One region of the Phytopseudomonas daroniae genome, then DNA from elsewhere that is predicted to be linked to it. Evidence: predicted binding sites of a transcription regulator. Region 1 holds the regulator's gene; each other region holds the start of a gene.
What was found. Region 1 encodes FliA, which starts transcription of late flagellar genes. Its sites were predicted from a motif close to CTAAAGTTTNNNNNNNNNNNGCCGNTAA; they were not measured.
Positions count from the first base shown of each region.

Region 2: the regulator FliA is predicted to act here: its motif matches at 1,680-1,707, upstream of flgM (flagellar biosynthesis anti-sigma factor FlgM).
Region 3: the regulator FliA is predicted to act here: its motif matches at 2,555-2,582, upstream of DNK10_RS17885 (methyl-accepting chemotaxis protein).

Region 1 is NZ_QJUJ01000005.1:201,015-206,179, reverse strand. Features, by position in the region: gene flhA (flagellar biosynthesis protein FlhA) at 1-536, shown strand, start outside; gene flhF (flagellar biosynthesis GTPase FlhF) at 552-1,859, shown strand; gene fleN (MinD/ParA family protein) at 1,954-2,784, shown strand; gene fliA (RNA polymerase sigma factor FliA) at 2,781-3,524, shown strand; gene DNK10_RS14340 (chemotaxis response regulator CheY) at 3,903-4,277, shown strand; gene DNK10_RS14335 (protein phosphatase CheZ) at 4,297-5,085, shown strand; gene DNK10_RS14330 (chemotaxis protein CheA) at 5,097-5,165, shown strand, end outside.
Region 2 is NZ_QJUJ01000002.1:199,431-204,595, forward strand. Features, by position in the region: gene DNK10_RS06005 (flagellar brake protein) at 1-651, opposite strand, end outside; gene DNK10_RS06010 (flagella synthesis protein FlgN) at 730-1,197, opposite strand; gene flgM (flagellar biosynthesis anti-sigma factor FlgM) at 1,305-1,640, opposite strand; gene flgA (flagellar basal body P-ring formation chaperone FlgA) at 1,793-2,551, opposite strand; gene DNK10_RS06025 (chemotaxis protein CheV) at 2,630-3,565, shown strand; gene cheR (protein-glutamate O-methyltransferase CheR) at 3,672-4,499, shown strand; gene flgB (flagellar basal body rod protein FlgB) at 4,787-5,165, shown strand, end outside.
Region 3 is NZ_QJUJ01000008.1:25,196-30,360, forward strand. Features, by position in the region: gene DNK10_RS17875 (NorM family multidrug efflux MATE transporter) at 1-1,365, opposite strand, end outside; gene DNK10_RS17880 (LysR substrate-binding domain-containing protein) at 1,554-2,474, shown strand; gene DNK10_RS17885 (methyl-accepting chemotaxis protein) at 2,638-4,614, shown strand; gene DNK10_RS17890 (type III PLP-dependent enzyme) at 5,142-5,165, shown strand, end outside.

The DNA of each region.
Region 1 (5,165 bases):
AGCTGGCGGAAGAGCTGGTTCCTGGCCTTATCTCGCTGTCGACCCTGCTCAAGGTGCTGCAAGCGCTGTTACAGGAGCAGGTGCCGGTACGTGACATCCGTACCATTGCCGAAGCCATCGCCAACGTCGCACCGCGGAGTCAAGATCCCGCCGCGATGGTTGCTGCGGTACGCGTCGCGTTGGCTCGCGCAATCGTGCAAAACATCGTGGGACTAGAGCCGGAGCTGCCTGTGATCACCCTTGAGCCAAGGTTGGAACAGATATTGCTAAATAGTCTTCAGAAGGCCGGTCAAGGCTCCGAGGATGGCATCCTCCTGGAACCTGGCATGGCCGAGAAGCTGCAACGTTCCCTGGTGGAAGCAGCGCAGCGTCAGGAGATGCTTGGCAAGCCGGTGATTCTGCTGGCGGCCGGGCCGGTTCGGGGAATGCTCTCGCGTTTCGCCCGGTTGGCCGTCCCGAGCATGCATGTTCTGGCGTACCAGGAAATTCCGGACAACAAGCAGGTCACCATCGTTGCGACGGTGGGGCAGAATTAATCGAGGGTACGGGCCATGCAGGTCAAACGCTTTTTTGCCGCCGATATGCGCCAAGCCATGAAGCTGGTTCGCGATGAGCTGGGCGCTGATGCGACCATCATCGGTAACCGCCGTGTGGCGGGTGGCGTGGAATTGACGGCCGCGCTCGATTATCAGGTCGCGCCCGCACCGGCGCGGCAACCGAACCCGGCCCTGGAGGCCGAACTGCGCAAGACTCAATCGCGCATCGCCTCCGCCCAGGCCGAACTGACTACCCGTGCGCAGCTGGATGCCGGCAAGGATCGTCAGCTGTTCGCCGATGCGCCAGGTGCGTCGCCTGCCGACAGCCTGGACGCCGTGCTCGAGCGTCAGCAGAAGAAGCCGGCCTCGGCTTCGGTCGATCAGGCCGCGCTGGATTCGATGCGTTCCGAACTGCACGGCCTGCGTGAACTGATCGAAATGCAACTGGGTTCCATCGCCTGGGGGCAGATGCAGAGCCGTCGCCCGCAACAGGCCACTCTGTGGCGTCGTTTGCAGCGCATGGGGCTGCCCGCCGAACTGGCCCGTACGCTGCTCGAACGTGTGGCCTCGCTCGGTGACCAGCGTCAGGCCTGGCGTATGGTGCTGGCGCATCTGGCACACTCGATTCAGACGCCCAAGCAGGAGCCGATGGAAGAGGGCGGCGTGATCGCTCTGGTCGGCCCGGCGGGCATGGGCAAGACCACCACGCTGGCCAAGCTCGCAGCACGCTACGTACTCAAGTACGGCGCCGCGAATATCGCCCTGGTGAGCATGGACAGCTACCGCATCGGTGCCCAGGAACAGCTAAAGACCCTGGGCCGTATTCTTGGCGTATCCGTGACCCACGTCGATCCCGGTCAGTCTTTGACTCAGGCGCTGGCGCCGTTGGCGCGCAAGCGTGTGGTGCTTATCGATACAGCCGGTCTGCCGGCCAGCGACCCGGCGCTGCGTATGCAACTGGAAACCCTGGCAAGCCGCGGCGTCAACGCCCGAAATTACCTTGTGCTGGCTGCTACCAGCCAGGCGCAAGTGCTGAAGGCCGCCTATCACAGCTACAAGCGCTGTGGGCTGGCCGGCTGCATTCTGAGTAAACTGGACGAAGCGACCAGCATGGGTGAGGTATTGGGTCTGGCTATTAGCCACCGTCTACCAGTAGCCTATCTGGCAGATGGCCCGCGGATTCCGGACGATGTACAGGTGCCGCGTAGTCATCAACTGGTCAGCCGTGCCGTCGGTCTGCAGGCTCCGGATGAGCCCAGTGAGGATACGATGGCCGATATGTTTGCAGGCTTGTATCAGGATCCGGCACGACGCGCGGGATGATCATGCTGTGTGGCGAAGCGCTGGTTGCGGTCGTCCCGGCAGCGCACAATGGCCCTATGGCTTAAAGCGAAGATAGATAAGGTGTGTAGATAACATGGGTATGCATCCCGTACAGGTGATCGCGGTGACCGGCGGCAAAGGCGGCGTTGGCAAGACCAATGTGTCGGTGAATTTGTCGTTGGCGCTGGCGGATCTCGGTCGGCGCGTCATGCTCATGGATGCCGATCTGGGGCTGGCCAACGTCGACGTGCTGCTCGGTCTGACGGCCAAGCGCACCCTGGCTGACGTGATCGAGGGTGAGTGCGAACTGCGCGATGTCATCCTGCAGGGGCCTGGCGGCATTCGTATCGTGCCTGCGGCCTCCGGCACCCAGAGCATGGTGCAGCTCACGCCCATGCAGCACGCTGGCCTCATCCAGGCATTCAGCGATATCAGCGACAACCTCGACGTACTGATCGTGGACACCGCCGCCGGTATCGGCGACTCGGTGGTGAGCTTCGTGCGCGCCGCCCAGGAAGTACTGGTGGTGGTGTGCGACGAGCCGACCTCGATCACCGATGCCTACGCGCTGATCAAGCTGCTCAATCGTGACCACGGCATGAATCGTTTCCGGGTGCTCGCCAATATGGCGCACAGCCCGCAGGAGGGCCGCAACCTGTTTGCTAAGCTGACCAAGGTCACCGACCGTTTCCTGGATGTCGCGCTGCAGTATGTGGGTGCGGTGCCTTACGACGAGTCGGTACGCAAAGCCGTACAGAAACAGCGTGCGGTGTATGAGGCGTTCCCTCGTTCGAAGTGCGCGCTGGCGTTCAAGGCGATTGCCCAGAAGGTTGACGCATGGCCGTTGCCGGCCAATCCGCGAGGCCATCTGGAGTTCTTCGTCGAGCGCTTGGTGCAACAACCGACTGCAGACACGGCTGTATGACGACAGCCTCTGGACTCCGCATGTATAGCAAGACACAGGCACGGGATTCACAGCATCAATTGATTGAGCGTTACGCGCCGTTGGTCAAGCGCATTGCCTATCACCTGCTGGCGCGTCTGCCCGCCAACGTGCAGGTGGATGATCTGATCCAGGCCGGAATGATTGGCCTGCTCGAGGCATCCCGCAACTATGACGCTGGCAAGGGCGCCAGTTTCGAGACCTTTGCCGGGATTCGCATTCGTGGCTCCATGCTCGATGAGGTGCGCAAGGGCGATTGGGCACCACGTTCGGTACACCGCAACAGCCGGATGGTCAGCGACGCAATTCGAAAAATCGAAGCGAGAACCGGAAGAGACGCTAAAGATCAGGAGGTTGCTGCCGAACTCCAATTGAGTCTCGGGGATTACTACGGCATTCTTGGCGACACTTTGGGCAGCCGCTTATTCAGTTTCGACGACCTGTTGCAGGAAGGCGAGAGTGGTGGGCTGCAGGAAGACACGAGTTCCCTGCACCACGGGCCTTCGCATGAACTGGAAGATGATCGTTTCCAGGCGGCTCTGGTCGATGCCATCAGCAATCTGCCGGAGCGTGAGCGGTTGGTGTTGTCGCTGTATTACGATGAGGAATTGAACCTCAAGGAAATCGGCGAGGTACTGGGAGTTAGTGAGTCGCGAGTCAGCCAATTGCACAGTCAGTGTGCCGCGCGTTTACGCGCGCGGTTAGTGGATTGGCGCGCATAAGAGTTTTTTCAAGGGTAGAGCTCAGCAAGGGTTAGGCGCCCCCGCGAAAGCAGGTGGGGAAGCGGTCGGAGTCGCGGGCGACTTACTGTTGGTAAAAATGAGCACTACTCGCTTCTGGCCCGCACTGACGTGCGTTAGCCGCAAGCGGCTTGTCGACTGGGCTGGCAACCCAGGGTGTTTTCAACGCAGCAGGGCCGACACGCAGCAGGCCTTGCGCATATTTTTGAGAATTGGCAGGGCGCTGGAAAACACAGTGAACGCAGCAAAGCAGGGCGCAATGGTTTTGTGGCGTTCCGCCAGGCCGGTTTCACGATTTATAAGCGCTTCGGAATGCTGAAGGCGTTTTAGGACTGTACGGAGGTCGACTTGGACAAGAACATGAAAATCCTCATCGTCGATGATTTCTCGACGATGCGACGGATCATCAAGAACCTCTTGCGTGATCTGGGGTTCACCAACACGGCGGAAGCCGACGACGGCACCACCGCATTGCCGATGCTGCAAAGCGGTAGCTTCGACTTTCTGGTGACCGACTGGAACATGCCGGGCATGAGCGGTATCGACTTGCTGCGTGCAGTGCGTGCGGATGAGCGCTTGAAGCAGATGCCGGTGCTGATGGTTACGGCAGAGGCCAAGCGCGATCAGATCATCGAGGCCGCCCAAGCCGGTGTGAACGGCTATGTGGTCAAGCCATTCACCGCTCAGGTGCTCAAAGAAAAGATTGAGAAAATATTCGAGCGGGTCAACGGCTGATGTCTGCCGCGAGGTTGTTATGGAACACGATGATTCTCAAGAGGCCGGCCTCGAGTCGACCCTGAAAAGCAATGCCCGCCAACTGGTAAACAGCCTTGAACAAGGCAACTTTGGTGAAGCGATACAGCTGATCAATGAACTGAACAAGGCGCGCGACCGGGGTCTTTACCACGAAGTCGGCAAGCTCACGCGTGAGCTGCATAACGCCATCGTCAATTTTCAGCTCGATCCCCGGGTGCCTCACGCCCAGGAAGTCTCGCAGATATCCGACGCCACCGAGCGGCTCAATTACGTCGTGACCATGACCGAGCGCGCAGCCAATCGCACCATGGATCTGGTCGAGCAGAGCGCGCCACTGGTCAATGACCTGAGCAGCGAAGCCGATGCCCTGAGCGAGGATTGGGGGCGTTTCATGCGCCGTGAAATGGGGGCTGAGGCTTTCCGTGAGCTGGCCAAGCGCATCGAGCTGTTTCTTGCGCGCAGCCAACGCGACAGCAGCAAGCTGTCCGGGCATCTCAACGACATTTTACTGGCGCAGGACTATCAGGATCTGACCGGGCAAGTGATCAAGCGTGTCACGCAACTGGTGACCGAGGTAGAGAGCAACCTGCTGAAGCTCATGTTGATGGCCAGCCAGGTCGATCGCTTCGCCGGCATCGAACACAATCACGACGAGTTGCGTGTCGAGCAGAACAAACAAAAAGATGCGTCCCACGGTGAAGGTCCGCAGATTCATGCCGATAAGCGTGATGATGTCGCATCCTCCCAGGACGACGTCGACGATTTGCTGTCCAGCCTGGGATTTTAGGAGCACGTCATATGAGCTTCGGCGCCGATGAAGAAATCCTCCAGGATTTCCTGGTAGAGGCCGGCGAGATTCTCGAGCAG
Region 2 (5,165 bases), on a different contig from region 1:
CAGGCCGGCGAAAGTGAGATCGAGCTTTTCGTCATAGCGTGCGTATCGCAGCTCCACGGCGGCTTCCAGCCGGCCTATTGGAAGCAGGGCGTGGAAACTTTCATAGATTTGGCCCGACTGCAGTTTTTCGCTGGCTTTGCCGGGCAAGCGAATCTTGCAGCCCGAAGCGGAAATATCGAGCATCAGGCCTTCCAGTGGTGTGCGCAGCGTGGTGCTGTTGAGTTCCACCTTGACCTGATCTGACTGCTTGAGCGCTGCCCGGAACGCGTTACGGCGCTGATGATAGAGCACCTCGTCGGGAATGCCGCCGATGTAGCAACGCTCTCCCTGGTATTCGCCCGTTTGCATGCCGGCTGGGCAATCCCAGGCTATCCGTACACCATCATGCTGCGATTCGACCCGAAAGGCTTCGCCGTTCTGCATATAGCGTTCGCCTTCACTGGGGATCATCTCGTCGAGAATCAACAGATTCTGGGCGCGATCTACTTCTATCACATAGCTCTGGAAGCGCTGGTTGCGCTCCTGGAACATGATGATCAGAGGGTCATGGTGATGTTGCAGAAGGCGTAGGTTGGCAACGATTTCCACGGGTGCCTTGAGCACTTTTGGGGGTTGCGGGCCATCATCGTCCTGAGCGAAGGGGGTGGACACGGTCCAGTGATCTCCGAGGCAAGCTGCTGCGTCAATGATAATGCCATTTTGACATCATTGCGCATCTTGTCGTTATAGTCAGGCCTGGCTAAGCGGGCGCTTGCTGTCGACTTTAGCGGTACCACCGCTGCTGTCATAGAGTGACGGCGTCTCGTTACCGCGCAAAATGCCGAGCATGCTTTCCGTGCTTTTCTGACTGGAGCGGATGATCCGGCCATTACGCAGGTTGGCGCTCTGACAGCTCTCCAGCAGACTGCTCAGTTGATCGCTGGCGGTCACAAGCGCATCGCCCTGATCCGAGCGCTCGGCGAGCGTGAGCAAGCCGGCGCGATCAGCGCTCAGTTCGAGACCGAGGAGTATCTGGGTGCGGTTCTTGCCATGCTGATCAAGGCTGGCCAGCAAGGGTTGCTTGTCGGCCAGTATCTGTTGCAGGCGTGGCAGATCATGTTCGCTCAGGGCCTGGAATTCGGCCTCGACCAACTCAAGCAATTGCTCGGCGTGGCCGATATCTTCATTGAACAGGTCAAGCAGGGTTGTAGCGTTCATTAGCGGGCTCTCTGGGGAGGAACCTGCTCAAGGTCTGCCGGCCAACAGGCTGGCAAAACGTCGAAACGGTTCCTGGGCGTCCAACATCCCCAGCGCAAGCCCGGAGACTAGCGCTGGGATTCGAAATTGAGCAGTTTGCTGGCGACGCGCTGGCTATCGACCTGGTAACTACCGTCGGCAATGGCCTGCTTGAGCTTGGCTACCCGATCGGTATCGACGACAGGTTGGTCGCGCAGTTGGTCGATGGTTTTCTGCAATTGCTGTGCTTCGCTGCTCAGCTGCACGGATTCGCCGCTCTTGCCGCTGATGGCCGCATTCTGGCCTGCGGTTTCGCTGGCAGCTGCCTTGTTGTCGATGGCTTCGTTCTTGCCGCCCTGGGTGCTACCCGCACGCGTTGTGCTGGCTGGCGTGGTGCTGTTGAGTCGGTTGAAATCGATGACCATGATGCAAAACCTCTGACAGAGTTTGGACGCTTGCCTAGTGTGTCGGCTATGCCCGGGAAAACTTTAGGCAAAAAAATCGCGTCGCTTGCACAGTCTAAAACACCCTTCTTCGCCAGTCAGCCAATCCATTAGATAATAAACATGAATCATGCCTACATGGAGACTTCAACTTGTCCAGGGCCGATGACCCGGGCGCGAACCACCCGTTGCGAGCGCTGGTTGCGTACGCTGATCTGCTTGCCCACGGCGCCGTCGGATAGCGCCTCGCCGGGCATGCGTACATTGATGCCGCCACTGCGTGCGCTGATCACCACCTGGTCGCCGCGGCGGATCGCTTCCGCCTGGCGGATGTGCACGGGCGCCAAGACCTGATCCGGCTGCATGGCGCGCGTGGCTTTTCTGCCGATCGCCTGCTCCAGCGCGGTCAGGTAGCCCTGATTGAGCAGGCCGACATCTCGCTCCGCCAGCATTATATCGGCCTCGCTGAGCACGCCCTCGCGATTGACTGGTCGTACCAGGGTAACCACCTCACGATAAAGGCGCACTTGGCCGGGAACGAATACCGTCCATGGCGAAGTGCCGTCGCAACGCACGCGCATGGTCACTCGGCCTACGGGTTCGGCTGGCGTTTCAAGGGTCGTCGTCAATGGCTGATCACACAAAGGCAGTCGCAGGCGTGGATCCAGGCGATTGATCTGGGTCTCGTGGCGCGCCTGGATGTTGCTGCGCTGCAAATAGTCTTCAACGGCCTGCTCAAGAAAGCGCTGGGTCTCGCCGATAAGCTGATCGGGCAGAGTGACTGAGGCAGTTGTCAGCGTGCTATAGCCGAGCGCCAGCAAAGCAGGTAAAACTGCCAGGCAACGGAAGCTCTTGGCCATTGAGCGTCGAATAATTGTCGTTTGTGCATTCATGTCTGATTAGAAGCAAGGCGCGTGCCGCCTGCTACGCTAACCAAACCAGATGCGTTACTGGAATCATGGGAGCCGTACATGGCCGGAGTGATGGACTCGGTCAACCAGCGTACTCAGCTGGTTGGACAGAATCGCCTGGAGCTGTTGCTGTTTCGTCTCGATGGCCCACAGCTGTACGGGATCAACGTCTTCAAGGTGAAGGAGGTGTTGCAATGCCCGAAACTCACCGTAATGCCCAAATCGAACCCGGTGGTTCGTGGTGTGGCGAACATTCGTGGCGGTACCATTCCGATCCTGGATCTGTCCATGGCGACGGGCAGGCGGCCACTGGGTGATCTGCAGGGCAGCTTCGTTATCATCACCGAGTACAACACTAAGGTGCAGGGCTTCCTGGTGCGCTCCGTGGAGCGCATCGTCAACATGAACTGGGAAGAAATCCACCCACCACCCAAGGGCACCGGGCGCGACCACTATCTGACGGCGGTAACGCATCTGGATGACAAACTGGTCGAAATCATCGACGTGGAGAAGGTTCTCGCCGAAGTGGCGCCGACCTCCGAGGTGATTTCCGTCGGTGTGGTGGACGTTGAGACCCAGGCCAGGGCTGTCAGCCAGCATGTGCTGATCGTCGATGATTCGTCGGTGGCGCGTAAGCAGGTGATGCGCTGCCTGCAGACGGTGGGTGTCGAGGTGACTGCGTTGAATGACGGGCGCGAGGCACTGAGTTTCCTGCAGGCGATGGCGGATGAGGGCAAGTCGCCGGAGCATGAGCTGCTGATGCTCATCTCCGACATCGAGATGCCGGAAATGGATGGATACACGCTGACCGCAGCGATTCGCTCCGATCCGCGTATGCAGAAATTGCATATTCTCCTGCATACTTCGCTATCCGGTGTATTCAACCAGGCGATGGTGAAGAAAGTGGGGGCCAACGATTTTCTGGCGAAATTTCACCCGGATGATCTGGCTTCCCGTGTGGTCGAACGAATCAAGTTGAGCGATCACTCGGCATAACGAATGAGCCGCCCGGGGTTTTCGACCGGGCGTTGGCGGCAAGATCGGCAGGCGCGCATTGGCTCGCTTGCCGTATTCGACTTCATAGATGGGCGAGGCTTCGCGAGTGTCTTCAGGTAATTTGGATTTCGAGCAGTTCCGGATCTTTCTGGAAAAAGCCTGTGGCATCGTGCTGGGTAGCAATAAGCAGTACCTGGTTTCCAGTCGGCTGAACAAGCTGATGGAGACTAACGCCATCAAGACGCTGGGCGAGTTGGTGCAGCGCATGCAGAATCAGCCGCGCAGTGGCCTGCGCGAGCAGGTGGTCGATGCCATGACCACTAACGAAACCTTGTGGTTTCGCGATGCCTACCCCTTCGAGGTGCTCAAGAGTCGCGTATTGCCCGAGCTTATCAAGGCTTATCCAGGGCAACGCCTGCGTATCTGGTCGGCAGCCTGTTCTTCGGGGCAGGAGCCTTATTCGTTGTCGATGAGCATCGATGAGTTCGAGCGCAGCAATATTGGTCAGCTCAAGGCCGGTGTGCAGATCGTGGCCACCGATCTGTCACCGACCATGCTCAATAACTGCAAGTCGGGTGAGTACGACAGCCTGGCGATGGGGCGTGGTCTTGCCCAGGAGCGTCTGCAGCGTTATTTCGATCCCAAGGGGCCTGGGCGCTGGGTGGTGAAGCCGGCGATCAAGAGTCGTGTCGAATTTCGTCCGCTGAACCTGCTGGACAGCTACGCCAGCCTCGGCAAGTTCGACATCGTGTTCTGCCGCAACGTGCTGATCTACTTCTCCGCCGAAGTGAAGAAGGACATCCTTACGCGCATTCATGCCATGCTCAAGCCTGGCGGCTATCTGTTCCTAGGCGCTTCCGAAGCGCTGAATGGGTTGCCTGAGCGTTATCAGATGGTGCAATGCAGTCCAGGCATCATTTACAAAGCCAAATGATTCAGTAGATCGAAAAAACGGGAGGCCTGGGGCCTCCCGTTTTTCATTTTATCTCCCTCGTCGCGCTTGACGGTGTTCTGTCACCCCAGCGTCAGAAAAGCGGCAAGCCTCCGTCCAATTGCCGCTCCCGCCTTGCCAAGCGGCGGAAAAGCTTTGCCGCTTGAGCCTGCCGTTCTCTTCGTTTTTAGCTTATCAGGCTGATTTATAAGATAAAAAATAAATTGGCACGTGCTTTGCTGAGAAATTTGCACGAAAACAGGCTAGCCGCCACGGCAAAGGTTCCTGAGATGAGCATCAGCTTCGATAGCGCACTTGGCATTCACGAGAAGGCACTGGGCTTCCGCGCCCAGCGTGCGGAGGTGTTGGCCAACAACATGGCTAACGCCGATACCCCCAACTACAAGGCCCGGGATCTGGATTTCGCCTCCGTACTGGCCCAGCAGGCTGCCAAGAGCAGCGGCAGCGGTAATTCGGCGCTCAATCGTACCAATGCCCGGCACATTGCAGCAGAAGGCGTGCCAATGGGTGATGCGGCGCTGGCCTACCGAACGCCGACTGCGCCATCGATCGACCAGAACACCGTCGATGCTCAGGTCGAGCAGGCCAATTACGCCGAGAACGCGGTGGCCTTCCAGGCCAGCTTCACGCTTCTCAACAGCAAATTCA
Region 3 (5,165 bases), on a different contig from region 1:
CCGCGCGGCTCTGCCCAGAATCCGTCCGGTCTTGACCTCGAAGGCCAGGGTCAGGGCAATGGCAGCGCAGGCCAGGCCGCTGGCCAACCCCCACCAGACACCATGGGCACCCCAGCCGAAGTGGAAAGTTAGCAGCCAGGCCATCGGCGCGCCGATCAACCAGTAGCAGCCCAGGCCGACGAAGAAGGTGGTGTTGGCGTCCTTCAAGCCGCGTATCGCGCCCATGGCAATGTTCTGGATGCCGTCGAACAGTTCGAACCAGGCGGCGATGGCCAGCAAACTCACCGCCAGGCTCACCACCTCCGCATAGGCAGGATCGAAGCGGTCGACGAACAGGCCGACCACCCAGTACGGTGCCAGCCAGAACAGGCTGGCGAAACCCAGCATGCATACCGCGCCGATGGCGATGCCCAGGCGTCCGGCCCAGCGTGCGTGCAACAGCCGACCGGCGCCATAGTGCTGGCCGATACGGAAGGTCACCGCGTAGGAAATGCCCACTGGCACCATGAAGGCCACATAGACCGACTGGATGGCAATCTGGTGAGCGGCCAACTGCGTGCTGCCCAGTGCACCCATGCACAACACCGCAAAGGCGAATAGCGCGGATTCCACGGCGTAAGTGCCGCCAATCGGCAAGCCCAGGCGCAGCAGCTCTTTCAGCTCGGCGCGGGCAGGGTGGCGCAGGCCCTGAAACCAGGGATAGGCGGCGTAGGCACGGTGACGCAAGGTGTGGATGGCGAGCAGGATCGCCATCACTGTACTGACCAGGGCGGTGACCATGCCGATGCCGGCCAGCCCGAGTGCCGGCAGACCGAACCAGCCTTTGATCAGCGCATAGTTGAGGACGAAGTTGGCCAGCGCGCCGCCCAGGCTGATGGCCATCACCGGGCCGGGCCGGCCGATGGCGGCGGTGAAACCGCGCAATGCCATGAACGTCATGTAGCCGGGCAGGGCGAACAGCAGCGCCTGCAGGAAGGTCATGGCATTGCCGACGTTGGCGGGTGACTGGCCGGCCCAGAGCAGTGCGGGGGCTAGGTTCCACAGCAGCAGCCCTGCGCCGAGAGCCAGTGCCCAGCCGAGCCACAGGCCAGTACCGAGCAGACGGGTTACCCCCGGTGTATCGCCAGCGCCATGGCGGATGGCGACCAGGCTGCCGACTGCGGCAATCACCCCGACACAGAAAATCGACACGAACGAATAGCTCGCCGCACCCAGGCCACCGCCCGCCAGTTCCTGCGGGCCGAGCAAGCCCATCATCACCGTGTCGGTGAACACCATCAGCACGTGCGCCAGCTGCGCGGCGATCAACGGGCCGGACAGGCGCAGGATGGCGATGAGTTCCAGGCGAAGGGCGTGGCGATCCATGAGTTATGCTCAGAAGATTACAGATTCCGGGTCTGTCCGCGGCCTGCGCTGAGGAACCGCGGATATTAGCCGAGTACGTGAAAGGGCGTGTTTGGTGGGGGTTGAGTCGCTATTCTGGGGGCTCTGGCGCGATGTCACAAAAGGAAAAAAGCCATGCCATGCATGATTAATACTCATGGTTGCGAATCGTGAGCCGGCGTTTGCCAGCGCTGTACGCCTTGCGCGCCTTCGAAGCTGCGGCCCGTCATGGCTCGTTCACCCGCGCCGCCGATGAACTGGCGATCACCCAGAGTGCGGTGAGCCGGCACATCCGTACCCTGGAAGGCCATTTCGCCTGCCGCCTGTTCGAGCGCCGCGGGCGCACCCTGCACCTGACCGAGCCAGCGCGCCTGTTGCTGCCCGGCGTGCGCGATGGCTTCGACTCTCTGGAGCGTGCCTGTGCCACGTTGCGGGTCGACGACAGCATCCTGCGTCTCAAGGCCCCCTCGACCCTGACCATGCGCTGGCTGTTGGCGCGCCTGTCACGCTTTCGCGCCCAGCACGGGGATATAGAAGTACAACTCACCAGCGCCTGGATGGACATCGACCGCGTGGATTTCCTTCACGAGCCGTTCGATTGCGCCGTGCTGCTCGGTAACGGTCTGTTCAATGAAGAATGGCAAAGTGCGCTGCTGTTCGAGGAATGGCTGATTCCGGTCTGCGCGCCAGGGTCGGTGGCGGGCGATAAATGGGATCTGAGCCACCTGCAACAGGCCGAGCTGGTGCATCCCACGCCGGATCGTCGTGACTGGCGTCGCTGGTTGCAGGCCATGGGGCTGGAAGACAGCGTGTCGCTCAAGGGCGGCCAGGTATTCGATACGCTGGAGTTGGGCATCGTCGCTGCAGCCCGTGGTTATGGCGTGTCGATTGGCGACCTGGCGATGGTCGCCGAGGATGTCCTGCAAGGGCGGTTGGGCTTGCCCTGGCCGACGGCGGTGGCCAGCGGCGACAGTTATCACCTGGTGTGGCCACGAGCACGACGCGGTCAGGAGCGATTCGAGCGACTGCGCGATTTTCTGCTCGGGGAAGTCAGGGCGATGCAGTTGCCAGAGGTCGAAATGCGTCGCTGATGCCTGCGGAACAACATTTTCGTTGCGCCACTTAGAAATTGTAGTGATTGCGTCATGGTGCTCATTGACGCACTAAAGCACTCAAGTATTCTCCGCGCTCGCCGAAATAGGCGGCTTATCAATTACTCCATACAAGGACGATGTGGAGCTTTGGAGATGCATCATGACCCAACCCCGTTCCCGTATCGCCTGGCAACTGGCGACGGCCCTGGCCGCCATGCTGGTACTGCTGATCAGCGTCAGCACGCTGTTCGCCCTGCGTTCGTTGAGCAGCGCCAACCTCGTTACCCGTGAAGAGCATCTGGGCAGCGAAGCGCGTCTGCTGGCCGACCAACTGAGCACTTTCCACGACAGCCTGCGCGAAAGCACGCAGCGGCTGGCCGGGCTGTTCGAACGGCGTTTCAGCAGCGGCTTGAACGTCAGCCCGGACGAGCGGGTCACTGTCGGCTCTCTGCAGGCTCCCGTGCTCTACCTGGGTAGCACACGGTTGAACAATGAATTCTCCGAGGTCGATGAATTCCGCCAGCTCACCGCTGGCGTGGCGACCATTTTCGTGCGCGATGGCGATGATTTCGTCCGCGTCACCACCTCGCTGACCAAGCAGGACGGCGGCCGCGCCATCGGCACCGTGCTCGACCGTAACCATCCCGCCTACGCACGGCTGCTGGCCGGCAACAGCTACGTTGGCCGGGCGTTGCTGTTCGAACGCTTCTACATGACCCAGTACACCCCGGTGAATGACCGCGCCGGGCGGGTGATCGCCGTACTGTTCGTCGGCTTCGATTACACCGACGCCCAGAACGCCCAGTTCGCCAACCTGCAGCGCTTTCGTATCGGTAGCACCGGTTCACTGGCGCTGCTCGACGATCAGGGCAAGTGGCTGGTTCCGCCCTATGCCGCGCAGCGCCCCGAGCAACTGAGCGCGAACATGTCCACCGTGCTGGGCACGCCGGGCAAAGGCGGTTTCTGGAGCGATGGCGAGCAGCAGTTCTACAGCGTCGCCGTACCCTTCGCCGGAGGCCCATGGACGGTCGTGGCAAGCATGCCGGAGGAAGAGATTCAGGCCGTGACCTGGCGTGTCGGCAGCCAACTGGCAATCGGCAGCCTGGTGACCTTGCTGCTCGCCGTGATCGCGGTGATCTGGCTGCTGCGGCGCAAGCTGCGTCCGCTCGGCGACCTGGTGCGTCAGGCTCAGGCGCTGGGCGCCGGTGACCTGAGCGTGCGCCTGGAAGTCACCAGCAATGACGAGATCGGCGAGCTGTCGCGCAACTTCAATCAGATGAGCGCGGCGTTGTCGACCATGGTCGAGCGCATCCGTGGCGCTGCCCAGCATGTCAGCCAGCGTGCCGAAGCACTTTCCGGTCTATCGCGCGGAGCCTATGAGGGGATCGAGCAGCAGTCCGGCGAGATCAGCAGCATGGCCGGTGCTGTGGAAGAGTTCAGCGCCACATCGCTGAACATCGCCGACAACATGCGCAGCACCGAGCGCATGGCTAGCGAGAACGCCAGCCAGACGCGCATCGGCCGTACCTCGATGGAAGAGGCGTCCAACGCGCTGGAGCAGATATCCTCGTCGCTGAACAGCGCCGCCCAGGTTATCGACAGCCTCGGTCAGCGTTCCCAGGAAATCGGCGGCATCCTCAGCGTCATTACCTCCATCGCCGACCAGACCAACCTGCTGGCGCTCAACGCCGCCATCGAAGCCGCCCGTGCCGGTGAGCAGGGCCGCGGTTTCGCCGTGGTCGCCGACGAAGTACGTAGCCTGGCCGGCCGAACCCGCGAGGCGACCACCGAGATTTCCAGCATGATCGGCAGCATCCAGGGTGAAACCAGCAGCGCCATCAGCACCATGGAGCAGGGTCGCCAACTGATGCAGAACGGCCTGGAGCTGAACGCCAAGGTCGCGGCGGCGCTGACCCAGATCGCCGAGCAGACCAGCGCCGCTGGCGATCAGTTCGCCGCCATCACCACCGCGACCAGCGAGCAGAGCAGCACCGCGACGCTGCTCAGCAGCAACCTGCAGAGCATCGCCCAGGCCAACGGCGAGCAGCGCGAAGTTATCGCCAACCTGGCCCACACCTCCAGGGAACTGGAGACGCTGGCCGCCGATCTGCACCGCGAAGTCGAGCGCTTCCGTTAAGTCTTCCCTGTGGTAGGCGGAGCTGACCAACAGCTTTGCCTATCGTCCAGCTGATCCTGCTCAAGGGGCCGAAACCTTCTGTCATCGTTGTGAAAGCACCCTGTGCCAGGCTCACTGCCGGGCACGGGGTTTTGCTCGTGAGGGCCACGGCTGTGCAGCATTTCGCCGCGCTTTGTGTGGAATCCAAAACGCTCGGGAAACGACAGTGCCGTCAGGGAAAATTTTTGATTGATCTGAGCGGGGCATGGTCTTAAAGTCCGCGGCCGAACGTCCATGCTGGCAACGATCCATCCGGCTCAAGTACTGACGACGAGAGGTTGCGGCGCCCGATTCCAGGCACGGCAATTCTCGGCGACATGCCTTGGGAAGTAGGCGAACCAAAGTGGGGAAACTGATCAGACGTTCCAGGCCTGGCAGCAGGCTTTCCGGCCGATTGCACGATGGCCGCCCCCGACACCCGGTTGAACCTGTGCCCGGTTCAACTGCCCGAATCCTAGTGTTCATGGTTTAGCCATTTGGAGCCCCGCATGCCGATCAAGGTCGAAGATTAC